2 regions of the Phyllobacterium sp. RCAM01083 genome follow, and region 1 is predicted to be linked to the other one. Evidence: predicted binding sites of a transcription regulator. Region 1 holds the regulator's gene; the other holds the start of a gene.
What was found. The regulator PhoB, encoded in region 1, activates phosphate uptake and scavenging genes when phosphate is short. The targets are predictions, from matches to a motif close to TGTCATNNANCTGTCAT.
Positions count from the first base shown of each region.

Region 2: ACZ25R_RS02620 (acid phosphatase) is a predicted target of PhoB. The motif match lies at 4,769-4,785, and genes of this name have one in related genera.

Region 1 is NZ_JBVFZN010000005.1:3,309,495-3,317,430, forward strand. It holds gene ACZ25R_RS23120 (substrate-binding domain-containing protein) at 1-723, shown strand, start outside; gene pstC (phosphate ABC transporter permease subunit PstC) at 813-2,279, shown strand; gene pstA (phosphate ABC transporter permease PstA) at 2,276-3,595, shown strand; gene pstB (phosphate ABC transporter ATP-binding protein PstB) at 3,657-4,430, shown strand; gene phoU (phosphate signaling complex protein PhoU) at 4,454-5,179, shown strand; gene phoB (phosphate regulon transcriptional regulator PhoB) at 5,194-5,880, shown strand; gene ACZ25R_RS23150 (vWA domain-containing protein) at 5,881-7,071, opposite strand; gene ACZ25R_RS23155 (AAA family ATPase) at 7,137-7,936, opposite strand, start outside.
Region 2 is NZ_JBVFZN010000003.1:217,135-225,070, reverse strand. It holds gene ACZ25R_RS02640 (cation:proton antiporter domain-containing protein) at 1-1,296, shown strand, start outside; gene ACZ25R_RS02635 (response regulator) at 1,315-1,956, opposite strand; gene ACZ25R_RS02630 (sensor histidine kinase) at 1,953-3,386, opposite strand; gene ACZ25R_RS02625 (hypothetical protein) at 3,405-3,752, opposite strand; gene ACZ25R_RS02620 (acid phosphatase) at 4,016-4,717, opposite strand; gene ACZ25R_RS02615 (FUSC family protein) at 4,932-7,022, shown strand; gene ACZ25R_RS02610 (RHE_PE00001 family protein) at 7,097-7,936, shown strand, end outside.

The DNA of each region.
Region 1 (7,936 bases):
CGCATCGGTTATGACGGCATCGTGTTCGCGACCGACATCAAGGGCCCGGATTGGGCACTGGAGCCAAAGGACGTCTATACCGCTCTTGCTGCGCAGGTCGTTGTCGACGGCAAGCTGGTTGCCAATCCGAACACCAAGTGGAACCAGGTTAACCCGAAGCTGCCCGATTGGGACATCGCCGCTTACATTCCTGGCGAAAAGCACGGCACACGTGAAGTTTTCGAAGAGAAGCTGATGACTGGCGGTTGCAAGGCCACCGGTGCAGCCGATGCGATCAAGGCTGCCGGTCTTGACGAAAAGGCCGCTGCCGCCGCCTGTATCGCTGTCCGCAAGGATGGCAAGGCCATCGACATCGATGGCGACTATCCGGAAACACTGGCTCGCATCGATGCCAACAAGACCGGCGTTGGCGTCTTCGGTCTGGCCTTCTACGAAAACAATGCGGACAAGCTGAAGGTTGCAACCGTCAACGGCATCAAGCCAAGCACGGAAACCATTGCCACCGGCAAGTATCCGGTATCGCGCCCGCTGTTCTTCTACGTCAAGAAGGCGCATCTCGGCGTCATCCCCGGCCTGAAGGAATATGTGGACTTCTTCCTTGCTGACCAGATGGTCGGTCCGGATAGCCCGCTGGTAGAATACGGCCTGGTTGCTGCACCGGATGCAGAGCGTGAAGCTCAGCGTTCCGCATTCGCCGCCGGCAAGACCATGGCTGGCAAGTAAGCCAATAACCGGCGCGGACAGAACCCTGTCCGCGCCGGATATTTCTCGGGGCCTATGCTCTCGTTGCAGGACAGATCGGGGAAGCGTTGATGTCCACCTTGTTGGTTTTAGTGATTGTCGTTGCGATTGGTCTTGTCGGGTTCTTTCTTGGACGCCAGCGTGCCATCAGCAAAGATGACAGAAGTGTCAAAGCCCATTCCCTGCCGCATTATCACGGCTGGTGGGTTTTTCTGGTTTCCGTATTGCCAGCAATTATCTTCATCTTGGTCTGGGCCGTCGGCTCGAGCTTCTATATCGAGCGCCAGGCCATCAACAGCCTGCCGGTGCACAACAGCGAAAGCGTCATTGCCAGCCAGAGCCTCGAGCTTGGCATGGTCGGCGGCATCGCGCGGGGTCTCGACAAGCTGACGGATCAGGAACGGGCGAACCTTCCAACCACTTTCTCCGAATTGCGGCCGCTGCTGTCGAGCAAGGGCGTGGCCCTGGCGACGGAAGGCCAGGATTTCATGATCCCCGTTGCCGTGCAATGGAACAAAAGCACGGCGCGCGCGCATAATATCGGCGCGGTGGTCGCCATTGTCCTTGCCGTTGCCGGTGCGATCTTCGGTCTGTCCGGCGTCAACGTCCGCACGCGGGCCCGAAACAATGTCGAGCGGATCATCCTCTGGGGACTGCTCGCAGCCTCGACCATCGCCATCCTGACGACGGTCGGCATCGTTCTGTCGATGCTGTTCCAGACCATCACCTTCTTCCAGTCCGTAACCCCGTCGAGCTTCTTCTTCGGCACGGTGTGGGATCCGCGCTTCTCCGCAGCCGGCGGCAATGGGGCGCAGGGTCAGTTCGGTCTCATTCCGCTGCTTGCCGGTACGCTCTATATCGCGCTAGTGGCCATGCTGTTTGCCGTGCCGGTCGGCTTGTTCGCCGCCATCTACATGGCCGAATATGCCAGCCGGAACGTGCGCTCGGTGGTCAAGCCGCTGCTTGAAGTGCTGGCGGGCATCCCGACGATCGTCTACGGCTTCTTTGCCCTTGTCACCGTCGGACCGTTCCTGCGCGATATCAGTGCGGCCATATCGGGCGGCTATCCCTTCATCATGGCGCAGAGCGTGCTGACCGCCGGTATCGTGATGGGCGTGATGCTGATCCCTTTCGTTTCCTCCCTGTCGGACGACATCATTACCGCCGTTCCGGGGTCGCTGCGTGACGGCTCGCTCGGGCTTGGATCGACGCGTTCGGAGACGATCCGCCGCGTTGTGCTGCCTGCCGCGTTGCCCGGCATCGTCGGTGCGCTGCTGCTCACCGCATCGCGTGCCATCGGCGAAACCATGATCGTGGTTCTGGCGGCCGGTGTTGCGGCGAATCTGAACATCAATCCGTTCGACGCCATGACGACCATCACTGTCAAGATCGTCAACCAGCTGACAGGCGATCTCGAATTCAATTCACCGCAGACGCTGGTGGCATTCGCCCTTGGCCTCACCCTTTTCTTCATCACGCTGGCGATGAACATTTTCGCGCTTTACATCGTGCGTAAGTACCGGGAGCAGTACGAATGACCGACACAACACTCAATCCTGCTGCAGTTGCTCCGGCAAAGGTCGTCCGGCGCGACATCGGTCTGAAGCGCCGCTATGCCGCCGAGCGCCGGTTCAAGATTTACGGCATCACCGCGATTGCCATCGGCCTGTTCTTCCTCGTTGCGCTGCTCTATTCGGTGATTTCCAACGGCTACACGGCGTTCTGGCAGACGGAGGTCAGCCTCTCGGTCAAGCTCGACGAGAAGGTGATCGACCCCACGAACAAGCGTGCGACCGACCCGACCGTTCTACTGACCGCGAACTATCCGATCCTGGTGCGCAATGCCCTTGCCGAAAAGCTGGGCGTCAGCCTTGACGACAAGCCGGCGATCCGCGAACTGAGCAAGCTCGTCTCCGACGGCTCGCGCAGCCAGCTGCGGGAACTGGTTTCAGGAAATCCGGCACTGATCGGCACGACGCAGAACCTCTGGGTGCTGACCGGCGGCGACATCGACTCGGCCTTCAAGGGCCAGATCGACCTGAGTGTCGACCAGGCAAACCGCAAGGTATCGGACCGCCAGGTTGCCTGGATGAACACGCTGGCCAAGGAAGGCGCCATGGCGCAGCGCTTCAACAGCGGCCTGTTCACCTTCGGCGCATCGAGCCGTCCGGAAACGTCGGGTCTTGGTGTCGCGCTCATCGGCTCGCTCTACATGATGCTGATTGTCCTCTGCCTTTCCCTGCCCATCGGCGTGGCCGCATCGATTTATCTGGAAGAATATGCCAAGAAGAGCCGCCTGACCGATATCATCGAGGTCAACATCAACAATCTGGCCGCGGTGCCGTCCATCGTCTTCGGTCTGCTCGGACTGGCCGTGTTCATCAATTTCTTCGGCCTGCCGCGCTCCGCATCGCTGGTCGGCGGCCTGGTACTGACGCTGATGACGCTGCCGACGATCATCATCGCCACCCGCGCCGCCCTGCGCGCCGTACCGCCATCAATCCGGTCCGCAGCGCTGGGCATCGGCGCCTCGAAGACGCAGATGGTGTTTCACCACGTGCTGCCGCTGGCCGCCCCCGGCATCCTGACCGGCACGATCATCGGCCTTGCCCACGCGCTGGGAGAGACCGCACCGCTGCTGCTGATCGGCATGGTGGCCTTCGTCGCCAACTATCCGGTCACGCCGCTTGATCCGTCCACGGCTCTGCCGGTGCAGATCTACATGTGGGCGAATGAAGCGGAGCGGGCCTTTGTCGAGCGCACATCCGGCGCTATCATCGTGCTGCTTCTGTTTCTTGCAGTCATGAACATTGGAGCCATCATTCTGCGTCGCCGCTTCGAGCGGCGCTGGTAAACGGGAGCGAATTATGAATCTCATGACAGAACGATCTCTCGAAAAAGCGGTAAACGACAAAATGAGTGCACAGGTCAATACGATCAAAATGCAGGGCAAGGATGTCACCGTTCACTACGGTGAAAAGCAGGCCCTGTTCGGTGTCAGCCTCGATGTGCCTGAGAAGATGGTGACGGCGCTGATCGGCCCGTCCGGTTGCGGCAAGTCGACTTTCCTGCGCTCGCTCAACCGCATGAACGACACGATCGAAGGCTGCAAGATCGGCGGCAAGATCACGCTCGATGACGAGGATATCTACAATCCGAAGATCGACGTGGTCGAGCTGCGCGCCCGCGTCGGCATGGTTTTCCAGAAGCCCAATCCGTTCCCGAAGTCCATTTTTGAGAATGTGGCTTATGGCCCGCGCATTCATGGTCTTGCCAAGAACCGGCACGAGCTGGAGGAAATCGTCGAGAAGAGCCTGCGCCGCGCCAGCCTGTTCGACGAAGTGAAGGACCGCCTGCACGAAGCCGGTACCGGCCTTTCCGGTGGCCAGCAGCAGCGCCTGTGCATCGCCCGCGCCATTGCCGTCAGCCCGGAAGTCATCCTGATGGACGAACCCTGCTCGGCGCTCGATCCGATTGCCACGGCAAAGGTCGAGGAACTGATCGACGAACTGCGCCAGAACTACACCATCGTCATCGTCACCCATTCGATGCAGCAGGCGGCCCGCGTTTCGCAGCGCACCGCCATGTTCCATCTCGGAAACCTCGTCGAGGTGGGCGATACGGAAATGATGTTCACCAATCCGACGGAAAAGCGCACGCAGGACTACATCACCGGACGCTTCGGCTAATCACGGGAAACAGGGATAAGAATATGACCGAGTCGCAGCATACCGTCCGTTCCTATGACGACGAACTGAAGTTCCTGACGCACAAGATCGCCGAAATGGGCGGCCATGCCGAACGCATGGTCGAACAGGCCGTCACCGCCATGGTGAACTCCGACAACGCGCTGGCCCAGCGCGTCATTTCGGACGATCTCATCCTCGATGCCGGACAGCGCGAGATCGACGAAAAGGCCATCACCATCATCGGCAAGCGCCAGCCCATGGCGATCGATCTGCGTGAGATCATCGGCGCCATCCGCATTTCCTCCGACCTCGAACGGGTCGGCGACCTCGGCAAGAACATCGCCAAGCGCGTTGTCGCCGTCACCGATACGCGTCAGACGCTGTCGGTCTATCGCGGCCTGCAGACCATCGCGGAACTCGCCCTGACGCAGCTCAAGGACGTGCTCGACGCCTATGCGACACGCTCCGTGCAGCAGGTCAACATCGTGCGCGAGCGCGATGATGAAATCGATGCGCTGTACACATCGCTGTTCCGCGAACTCCTGACCTACATGATGGAAGACCCGCGCAACATCTCCGCCTGCACGCACCTTCTCTTCTGCGCCAAGAATATCGAGCGCATCGGAGACCATGCGACGAACATTGCTGAAACGGTCTACTACATCGTGACGGGTGCCCAGCTTCCGGCCGAACGGCCCAAGGAAGACCAGACCCACAGCATCATCGTCGATGAAGCCAGACAGCCTTAATTAGGATTCCAGCAATGGCGATCGCTCCCAAAATCACTGTTGTCGAAGACGAGGAAGCGCTCAGCGTCCTTCTCCGGTACAATCTTGAAGCCGAAGGCTATGTCGTCGAGACAATCGCACGCGGTGACGAGGCGGAAATTGCGCTGCGTGAAAAAGTGCCGGATCTGCTCATTCTCGACTGGATGCTGCCGGGCCTTTCCGGCATCGAACTCTGCCGCCGTCTGCGGGCGCGGCGCGAGACCGAAATCCTGCCGATCATCATGCTGACGGCGCGCGGCGAAGAGAGCGAGCGGGTGCGCGGCCTTGCCACCGGCGCCGATGACTACATGGTCAAGCCGTTCTCGACCCCGGAACTGCTTGCCCGCATCAAGGCCATGCTGCGCCGGGTCAATCCGAGCCTGCTGTCGCATGTGCTCAGCTTCGGCGATCTGAAGCTCGATCGCGAGCAGCACCGCGTGTTCCGCAAGGAACGCGAGTTGAAGCTCGGGCCGACCGAATTCCGCCTGCTGGAATTCCTGATGCAGTCCCCCGGCCGGGTGTTCTCGCGCGGCCAGCTCCTGGACAATGTCTGGGGCGCCGACATCTATGTGGACGACCGTACCGTCGACGTGCACGTCGGCCGGCTGCGCAAGGCCATCAATATCGGCCGCTCGATCGATCCTATCCGCACCGTGCGTGGTGCGGGGTACTCGTTCGGCTAATCAGTGCCGGCGCGAGAGTTCGCGCGTCGCCCCCTCGATGCCCGCCAGGGTCATGGGATACATGCGATGCGCGAAAATCTTGCGGATCATCGCCGTCGAGGTGGTGTAGTCCCAATATTGTTCCTTTGACGGATTGAGCCACGCGGCGTTCTTCCAGTGGTCGAGCACCCGGCCGAGCCAGACCGCGCCCGCCTCCTGGTTCCAGTGCTCGACCGATCCGCCCGCATGGGAAACCTCGTAGGGCGCCATGGCGGCATCCCCGACGAAGATGACCTTGTAGTCCGGTCCGTATTTATGGATGAGATCGAGCGTCGGTATGCGTTCCGCATGGCGGCGGCGGTTGTCCTTCCACACACCCTCGTAGAGGCAGTTGTGGAAGTAGAAATACTCCATGTGCTTGAACTCCGAGCGGACGGCGGAGAACAGTTCCTCGGCGATCCGGATATGCTCGTCCATGGAGCCGCCCACATCGAAGAACATCAGCAGCTTGACATGATTGCGCCGTTCGGGCCGCGTCTGCACGTCGAGATAGCCGTGTTCGGCGGTTGACCTGATGGTGCCCGACAGGTCGAGCTCGTCATCGGCGCCTTCGCGCACCCAGCGGCGCAGCCGTTTCAGAGCAACCTTGATGTTGCGGGTGCCCAGCTCGACGCTGTCGTCAAAATTCCTGAATTCACGCTTGTCCCACACCTTGACCGCGCGGCGATGGCGGCCCTCGTCCTGGCCGATGCGCACGCCTTCGGGATTGTAGCCATAGGCGCCGAAGGGCGAGGTTCCGGCCGTGCCGATCCACTTGGAGCCGCCCTGATGCCGGCCCTTCTGCTCCTCAAGCCGCTGGCGCAGGGTTTCCATCAGCTTGTCGAAACCGCCCAGCGCCTCGATCAGCTTTTTCTCTTCTTCCGTGAGGTGCTTTTCGGCGAGCCGGCGCAACCATTCCTCGGGCAGATTGGCAATGTCGACGCCGCTCTCGCCGCCGAGCAGTTCCAGCCCCTTGAACACGTGGCCGAAGACCTGATCGAAGCGGTCGAGATGGCGCTCGTCCTTCACCAGGGCGGAACGGGCGAGATAGTAGAACCCTTCGACATCATAGGTCACCAGCCCCGCATCCAGCCCCTCAAGCAGCGTCAGATATTCCCGCAGCGATACGGGAATCTTGGCGGCCTTGAGCTCGAGGAAGAAGGGGAGGAACATTGTGGGACCCTTTTACTGCATACGATGAACGATGCCGGTTCTCTCGATGGGGCGGATGGCGAGCGTCATCCCTGCCTCCTTGCCATGAAGGCCAGCCGCTCGAACAGGTGTACGTCCTGCTCGTTCTTCAGCAGGGCGCCGTGCAGTTTCGGCAAGGCGTTCTTCGGGTCGGCGCGCAAATCTTCCGGGGCGATGTCGTCGGCAACCAGCAGCCGGATCCAGTCCAGCGCTTCCGATGTGGACGGCTTCTTCTTCAGGCCGGGCACATCGCGGATCTCGTAGAACTGGGTGAGGGCGGCGCGCACGAGGTTCTGCTTGATGCCGGGATAGTGCACCTCGACGATCCGGGTCAGCGTATCGACATCCGGGAAGCGGATATAGTGGAAGAAGCAGCGGCGCAGAAAGGCGTCCGGCAGTTCCTTCTCGTTGTTGGAGGTGATGATGACGATCGGCCGGTGTACGGCGCGGATCGTTTCGCCGGTTTCGTAGACGTGAAACTCGTTGCGGTCGAGCTCCTGCAGGAGATCGTTCGGGAACTCGATATCCGCCTTGTCGATCTCGTCGATCAGCAGCACGACTTTCCTGTCGGTCGTGAAGGCATGCCACAGCTTGCCGGGTTTGATGTAATTGGCGATGTCGTTGAATTTCGCATCGCCGAGCTGCGAATCGCGCAGGCGGCTGACGGCATCATATTCGTAGAGGCCCTGCTGCGCCTTGGTGGTGGATTTGACGTTCCATTCGACCAGTTCCAGATCGAGCGCCGCCGCGATCTGCCGGGCAAGCTCGGTCTTGCCGGTGCCGGGTTCGCCCTTGACCAGCAGCGGCCGTTCAAGCGCAATCGCCGCATTGACCGCCACCATCAGAT
Region 2 (7,936 bases), on a different contig from region 1:
TGGCTCATCGTGGAAGATCTGGCGATGGTGCTTGCGCTGGTGCTCCTGCCGGCCCTCGCAGAAATTCTGGGTGCGCATGCTGGCGGTGTGGCCGGGCAGGCCGCTGCGGGCGGAATGCCGCTGGTGCTGACCATTGCGATCACCCTGCTCAAGGTCGGGGCTTTCGCCGTCATGGCGATCTTCCTGGGCCCGAAAGTTGTGCCGTGGCTGCTGACCCTGGTGGCGCGGACGGGATCGCAGGAGTTGTTCACCCTCTCGGTTCTTGCCATTGCCCTCGGTATCGCGTTCGGAGCGACGGAGATCTTTGGCGTGTCCTTTGCGCTTGGAGCATTCTTTGCCGGCGTCGTGATGAGTGAGTCGAATCTCAGTCACAGGGCCGCGGCGGACTCGCTGCCGCTGCAGAATGCATTCTCGGTGCTGTTTTTCATTTCCGTGGGCATGCTGTTCGACCCGTCCATCCTGCTGCGCGAACCCATGGCCGTGCTGGGTGCGCTCGCGCTGATTATTTTCGGCAAGTCGCTGATTGCCTTCTGCATCGTGCTTTTGCTGCGTTTCCCCGTGGGCATGGGCCTGACGGTGGCGGCCAGCCTGGCGCAGATCGGCGAATTCTCGTTCATTCTCGCCGGTCTCGGTGTAACGCTCGGCCTGCTGCCAAGGGAAGGCCAGGATATCATCCTGGCCGGGGCAATCCTCTCGATCACCATCAATCCGCTGGTGTTTCTGGCCGCCGAGGGGATGGAGAACAGCATCCATCGCCGGTGGCCGGTATTTTTTGCCGGCTACGGCAAAAGGCGGGAGGAAGCGCTGGCGCGTGAACTCGGCGATATCCGGGCGATCAATGAGGAGCGCAACCGGCAGCACCAGCTCAAGATGCAGCAGCTGATCGACACTTTCCCGTTGTTTGCGCAAGTGGATGAGCACGCGCAGGAGGAACTCCTGCTGCTGTTCAAACCCAAATCCGCATCGCCCGGCGAACGGATCATCCGGATCGGCGATCGCGGCGATGGAATGTATTTCATTGCGTCAGGCGTGGTGGAGGTCCAGCTCGACAGCGAACCGGTGCGGCTGGAGCCCGGAGCATTCTTCGGGGAAATGGCGCTGCTGAGCGGCGGACGGCGCACGGCGGATGTCGTCGCCATCGATTTCTGCGAGTTTCTTGTGCTTGATCGCCGTGATTTCAACGTCTTCATGTCGCGGCATCCGACCCTGCGGGCGGCGGTCAGCACCATGGCGCGGGAAAGAGCGGAAATGAACACCTTGCGGCGCAATCCGGACCGGACATCCGGCGCCGCCTGAACAGGGTTTCCGTTCGCGTTATTGCTTCATCAGGCCGGCGCGCCAGGCGAGGGCGACCGCCTGGGTGCGGTCGGTCAGGTCCAGTTTTGACATGATGCTTCCCAGATGGGCTTTCACCGTCTTTTCGGTGATGTTGAGCTGGGCGGCGATCCTTGCATTGCTGCCGCCTTCGGCCAGGCAGCGCAGAACTTCAAGCTCGCGGGCCGTGAGATCCTCGAACTGGCGCGGCTGCGGATTGCGGATGGAGTTTAGCAGGCGCTGCGCCACGAGGGGGTGCAGTGTCGGCGTCCCCTTGCTGGCCGCATGGATCGCATTCATCAAATGTTCGCCGCGCATGGATTTCAGCAGGAAGGAATGGGCCCCCGCCTCAATGGCTTTGAAAGCAAGCCGGTCGTCGTCACTGGATGTCAAAATCATGATGTGGGTTTCGGGGCTCGCCTTGCGGATGAGGCCGATCATGGCTTCCGCTGCATCGCCCATTCCCGGCATCATCAAATCCAGCAGGAGAACATCGGGGCGGTGTTCGCGCACCATCGATATGGCGGTCTCACCGTTTTCGGCCTCGGCAAGGACGGTGAAACCGGGATCGATGCGCAGCAGCCCGCGAATGCCTTCGCGTACCACGGCATGATCATCGGCAATGACTATTGTTGTGCTCATGATTGCCCCGCCACGGGTAGCTTGAACGACACATCGACGGATGTGCCGGTTGCTTCCGATTGGATTGTTATAATGCCGCCGGGCAATGTGTTTGCACGCCAGCGCATGTTCGACAATCCCATGCCAAAAGGAGCCTTGCCGATATCGAAACCCTGGCCGTCATCGGTAATGCTCCAGTGCCAGCGGGCGCCGGGATTGCAGTCGATGCGAATGGTGCGGCACTGCGCATGGCGCAGGGCGTTTGCCACGGCTTCGTGGGTGATCATGAGCAATTCCTGGGCTATTTCCGGGACGCCGTCAAAAGGGGAGCGGGCGCCTTCAGGCCAATTGATCGACCATTGCACGCCTGATCCCGCCAGCAGATCGCGGACACTGCGCAGCAATGTTTCATACAGGCCGTAATCGGCAATCGCGGGCAGGTTGAAGCCGGAAACAACGTTCTCCAGATCCTGCTGTAAATGATCGGCCAGACGCCTGGCCGATTCCACCGTCGGCAGCAGCGGCGCATGCCCCTGCGCCTCATATTCCAGTTCGGTGAGCTTCAGACCCAGCACAAAACTGCGCTGTTTGGCGGTATCGTGCAGGTCGCGCGCGATGCGGTTGCGCTCCACCGATATGGCCAGCGCCTTCTGCGTATCAAAGCTCTTGGATATTGCATCCGCCATGCTGTTGAAGCGTTGCATCAGGCGCCCGAATTCGTCTCTTGAGCCGTCCTTGATGCGGGCCCGCAGATCGCCTGCGGCCCATTGGTCCGCGGCGTTTGTCGCCCGTTTGATTCGCCGGAACAGCCGCCAGACGAACAACGCCGCAACACTCGCCCCCATCGAATTGATCAGGATGAATGTGCGGATATAGTCATAAACGGTGGCATCGAGCACTTCGTCGTAAAGCTCCCATTGCGACCAGTAATGAAGCCCGATCAATGCCTGGGTGTTGTTGGCCAGCGGCAGTGCTACCCGCTTGACCATGGCCCAGTCGTCATTGTCCCTTTGAATGAAATTCGGCTGTTCGGCATGCACCGCCGCGCTCAGCGCCTTGCCGAGCAGGGGCGTCGCATCTGGCTGGGTGGCACACACCATGCCGTTATCATCAATGATCCGGACCTGCATCCGGCCGCTGTGAAAAAACGAAAACATGATGCCGAAATCGGATACCCGCGTGACACCGGATCGAACCACATTCCAGAATATCTTGCTGGCCAGAACGGTGCAGGCTTCCTTGTCGCGCGGATCAGTGCCCGACGCCAGAGCGGTCAGTTGCTGTTGATCGAGGCCATTGAAGAAGCTGCGGATGCTGCTCTCGTAGCGGCCGGAGGAAAACTGGCTCATGAGGATACTGACGAGAAAAAGCGCGCCGAAGCCGACGATCATGAACATCAGCACCAGTTTGACGAACAGACCACGCAAACGAAGAGCATGCAAAAAACTCACGTTTTCATTCCTCGCCGGTTATTTAAGCCGACGTCTCACTGGCCGGTTCCTTGTTCCATACCACTCGGCGGAGCGAATGCCACCCTTGCTCTTGTAACGGTGCTTCGGCGTTGCGCATTGACCCTCAGGCAATCGATAGGACGGATGGGTGCGCATTGATGCCGGTTCCGTCTGATTGGCGGATTCATCCTGTCGCGCGGCTGTCCCCTTTCTCCATCCGCCTGCAAAATTCAACAGGATCATCACTTTATCGCGCAAGGCGTTCCAGAAATCAGACGAGAGAAGGGGTATCAGCACGAGGCCAAGCAGAAGCGACAGGGCAAAATATTCAACGGAAAGCAACTGTATCTGATAACGCATGATCATGCGGCCATCGTTGATGCGTGGCCAGCAACATCGGGTTCAACCTGCGGTGCGAGCCACGTCTGGTTTGGTCTGAACATAGCTGTCTCTTCCAGTTATCACGCTTTCGTGAAGCGTTGGGCCGGAAAGTAACCCTGTTCCGTCGTTCCTGCATCGGGCGAAGGTCAGGCTCGCACGTACGACCAAAGTCGTAGATGGTTAAACCCGCCATGCGCGAAGAACACGCATGGCGGGCATTGTCGGGGGAATGGCCGGCGCAGATGCTATCAGGCGCCGCCGAGACCCAAGGCAGCGCGCAGTTCAGCCTTCGCGGGCTCGTATTCGGCCTTGAAGTCGTCATGCTTCATGATTGTCGCGGCAATGACGCTGCCGGAAATGCGGCCCATTTCCACGTCGGAACGGTAGTGAATGCCGCCAACGATGCGGTTGTTGCCGTATTCCCAGGCGCGGGCCATGATTTCAGCCTTCTTTTCCGGAACCATGTTGGACAGAACGATGCCCATCAGCGTGCCAACGGTCGTGTGACCGGAGGGCCATGCACCGGAATTGGACGGCTTGACGGCCGGCTTCACGAGTTCGCTCAGCTGATGCGGACGCGGACGCTTGAAAACATCCTTTGCCGGATCAACGACAGCGCCTTCGGTTTCAACAACCCGGTCGAAAAAGGCAGCAAGCTTCGGCAGTTTGTCCTTGTTGAAATCCGGACCCAGAACGTCGGCGAAACGCCAGACATTTTCCTCGGCATCGGCCTGGGCGCGGGCAACCATTTCCGGTGTCCGCGTCACTTGCAAGGTAAGAACTTCGCCGATTTCTGCCTTGGTCTGTGCCGAATCATTGGCGGGAGGCGGGGGCAAAATGGTCAGGAGGTCGATTTCCTTACTATCGCTGAAAGGCTTGACCTCGCCGGCATAGGCGGCGGTAAGGCCAACAAAAGCAAACGCTGTCAGCAGACTGAGCAATCTACGCATAAAATGGTCCTCGTTAGGGTGATGGTCGCCATTGGATCATGCGCCCGTTGGATGTCACGTTTGTGACACAATGGGGTCATTGAAGGCTGTCTTGCACGGCAAAGGTTGGGATGAAGCCGAGGTGGCAAGAAGACGCACGGTCCTGCAGCGTCTTTCCGTTGTGCCGCCTGCCTGTGAAATATATTGAGGGCGGGGAGCTGCCAGATCGGACGCCATGTTTCAATCCATCCACACCATCATGCAACATCCCGCATGGCCCGGCCGGACGGCCTGGGTATTTGCGCTGAGAACGAATGTCGCGGCGCTTTTTGCCCTCACGGCAGCCTTTGCGTTGAACCTGCAGCAGCCGCAATGGGCAATGATGACTGTCTTTATCGTGTCGCAACCGATAGCCGGCATGGTCATCAGCAAGGGATTGTTTCGTCTGGCCGGAACACTGATCGGGGCGTTGGCGGCGATGGCCATCACCGCCGCGACAGGTGATATGCGATGGCTGTTTGTGGCGTCGATCGCCCTGTGGGTGGCATTGTGCACCTACGCGGCCTCGATGTTGCGGAACCCGGAATCCTACGGTGCGGCTCTTGCGGGCTATACCGCCGTCATTATCGCACTCCCGGCGTTTGGCCATCCGCATCTCCTGGCCGAATTTGCCTATGCGCGCTGCACCGAGATTATGCTCGGCATCGTCTGTGCCGGTGTGGCCAGCCGCTTTTTTCAACCGCAGCTTGCGCGAACGGCGCTGGTGGAAGGCCTGGAAAACTGCATCGCGGATCTGGCGCGCTATACCAGCGATGCAATTGCCGGGCGCGATGCCGGGCACCTGAAGACGGCGCACAGGAAGCTGATCGCGGACACGCAGGCCCTTGCCGCCATGCGGGCTCACGCACGGCTGGAAGCCCCCAGCCTTGTCACGCATGGCCGCCATTCCCGCCATACGGTGGGGCATCTCATGTCATGCCTGTCGATTGTGAACATCCTTGTCGCGCATCGGGTCTCGTCCGACGGGACATGGAGCACCCTGCGTGACAAGCTCGGGGTATTGCTGGACGACATGGCGCGCGACTTCAAGGTTGACGCCGTTGAGCCATGGCTTGGCAGGGTGGATATCATCGCAGCCGAAATTGCCGAGCTGAAAGGCAGGCCATGGGGCGATGACAGCATCGGCATGATGGCCCGTTTGACGCTGCTGGGTGAGTTTCTCGACGGGCTCAAGGCGACGTTGAACGGTCTTTCGGCGCTGCGCAGCCGCTCGCAATATATGGCCGGCAGCAGGAAGCCGCCGGCATTGCCGGTCTACCGGGATCACAGCACGGCCCTGGTGAATGCGGTTCGCGCTGTTGTCGCGACAGCCCTGATGACGGCCTACTGGATGGAAAGCCGGCATGCGGATGCGGCGGCGGCGGCGATTATCGTTGCAGTGGTGTGCAGCCTGTTCGCATCCATGCCCAACCCGCTGCAGACGAGCTGGGGATTTTTCAAGGGCACGTTATACGCCGTTCCGTTTGCCTTTGTTCTGGGGCAGTTGATCCTGCCGTCTTTCCCCGGTCTGTTCTGGTTTGCCGTATTCATCGTTCCCATCCTCGTACCGGCGGCGCTGCTGATGGCAGATCCGCGCCATGTCGGGCCGGCAACCGCTTTCGCCATCAATTTCATCGTCTTCCTCAAGCCGCATGAGGCGATGGTGTTTGAACCGCAGGTTTTCATGGAAACCTCACTGTCGGTTCTGGTTGGCATTCTCATCGGACTTCTCGTCTTCATTGTTGTTTTGCCGAAGCGGCCGCAGGTGACGGTGAACCGGATGATGGGCGCGTTGCGAACGGATATTGTCCGGCTCTGTCTGCGTGACCGGGTTCCGAGCCCGTCCGCATTCAACAGCCTTGCCTATGACCGCATCAACCAGTTGATGCCGATTCTGAGGACCATGCGGGAGGCGGGGGAAACCCTGCTGGACGACGCTCTGTCATCGGTCACCCTCGGGGCGGAAATCATCCGGTTGCGGCGGCTGTTGTCATGGGGGCGACTGGAGCACGATATTGCCGATCGCGTTTCGGAAAACCTCGCGCAATTGGCGAAAATGATAAGCCTGCAGACGCAGGATACCGGAGCCGTCGCAGGCTATGTCGCATCCGCCCGGTCAATGGCAGCAGACATTCCCGGGATGTCGGCGCGCCCGCTGGCCCTGCAGGCCGCAGCGTCGCTGCGGCTCATCGCCGTCATGATCGAGGACCATCCCACTCTGGTTCTCGGCGCCCGCGCCCGGTCGAGCGGGGATAAAAAGGGCGGCTTCCGCTTCGGCATTTTTTGATATCCGGATGGATGGACGCCGTTTTCCACCTTGGGCAATAGCTTCACTTTCACTATTCCCCTATCATGATTTCAATGGCTTATGATTCTACGAACTATTCCCTGAAAGATCTGCTTCGCCCGGTTGTCGCCGCAGAAGATGCACTTGCACGGCTGGATGAACGGGTGGCGCGCAAGGGCGATTTCGGTGCGCTGGGCAGCCGCCAGTCCAAAGACGGCTTGTTGCGCGAAAACGAAGGCTGGATTGCCCGGTCGCATTTCATGGAAGCCTGCAACGCGCTGTGGCTGGCGGGTGAACTTGTTCATGTGGAGGACCTTGTCCTGCATGACGCCCGCATGGATATCAGGACGCCAACCCATGAATTGACCCGGGCGCACGCAATTCTGCGAACCCGGCGTCAGATCGCCTCCAGTCCCGCACAATGGGCACTGAGCCCGAAGGGCATTGCCAGCCTGCGCGGGCGCTGGGGTAGCGATGCGCTTCTCGCGCCGATTATCAGCGAACCGGTGCGCGGGCTCGACATCGAGGCTGCTTCCGAGCCGGGGTCAGAAGCGGAAAGCGCTTTCGAGGAAGAACTGGCAAGGCTGGACGCGCTGCTCGACCGTTCGGAACGCCTGCTGAAGCAGCCCAAGGAAACGCGTGACACTGCACCGGCCAGAGCGGAAACGATCTCTCCCGGTCATCTGACGCCGGATGGGGATTCTCTGATTTACGATCCGGACTGGGATGAAGACGGCAGGATGGAGGAGTGGTTCGCGGTCATGGATTGCACCCGCGATCTGCCGCCCATGCTGGCTGCGGCTCTGCTCTGGGATGCGTGGGAGGAAATCGAGCCATTGCAGCACCAGCATTGGCTTGGCCCCATGCTGGTCGCCTCCATGTTGCGCGAGCGCATGAAGACGCGGGCGCATCTG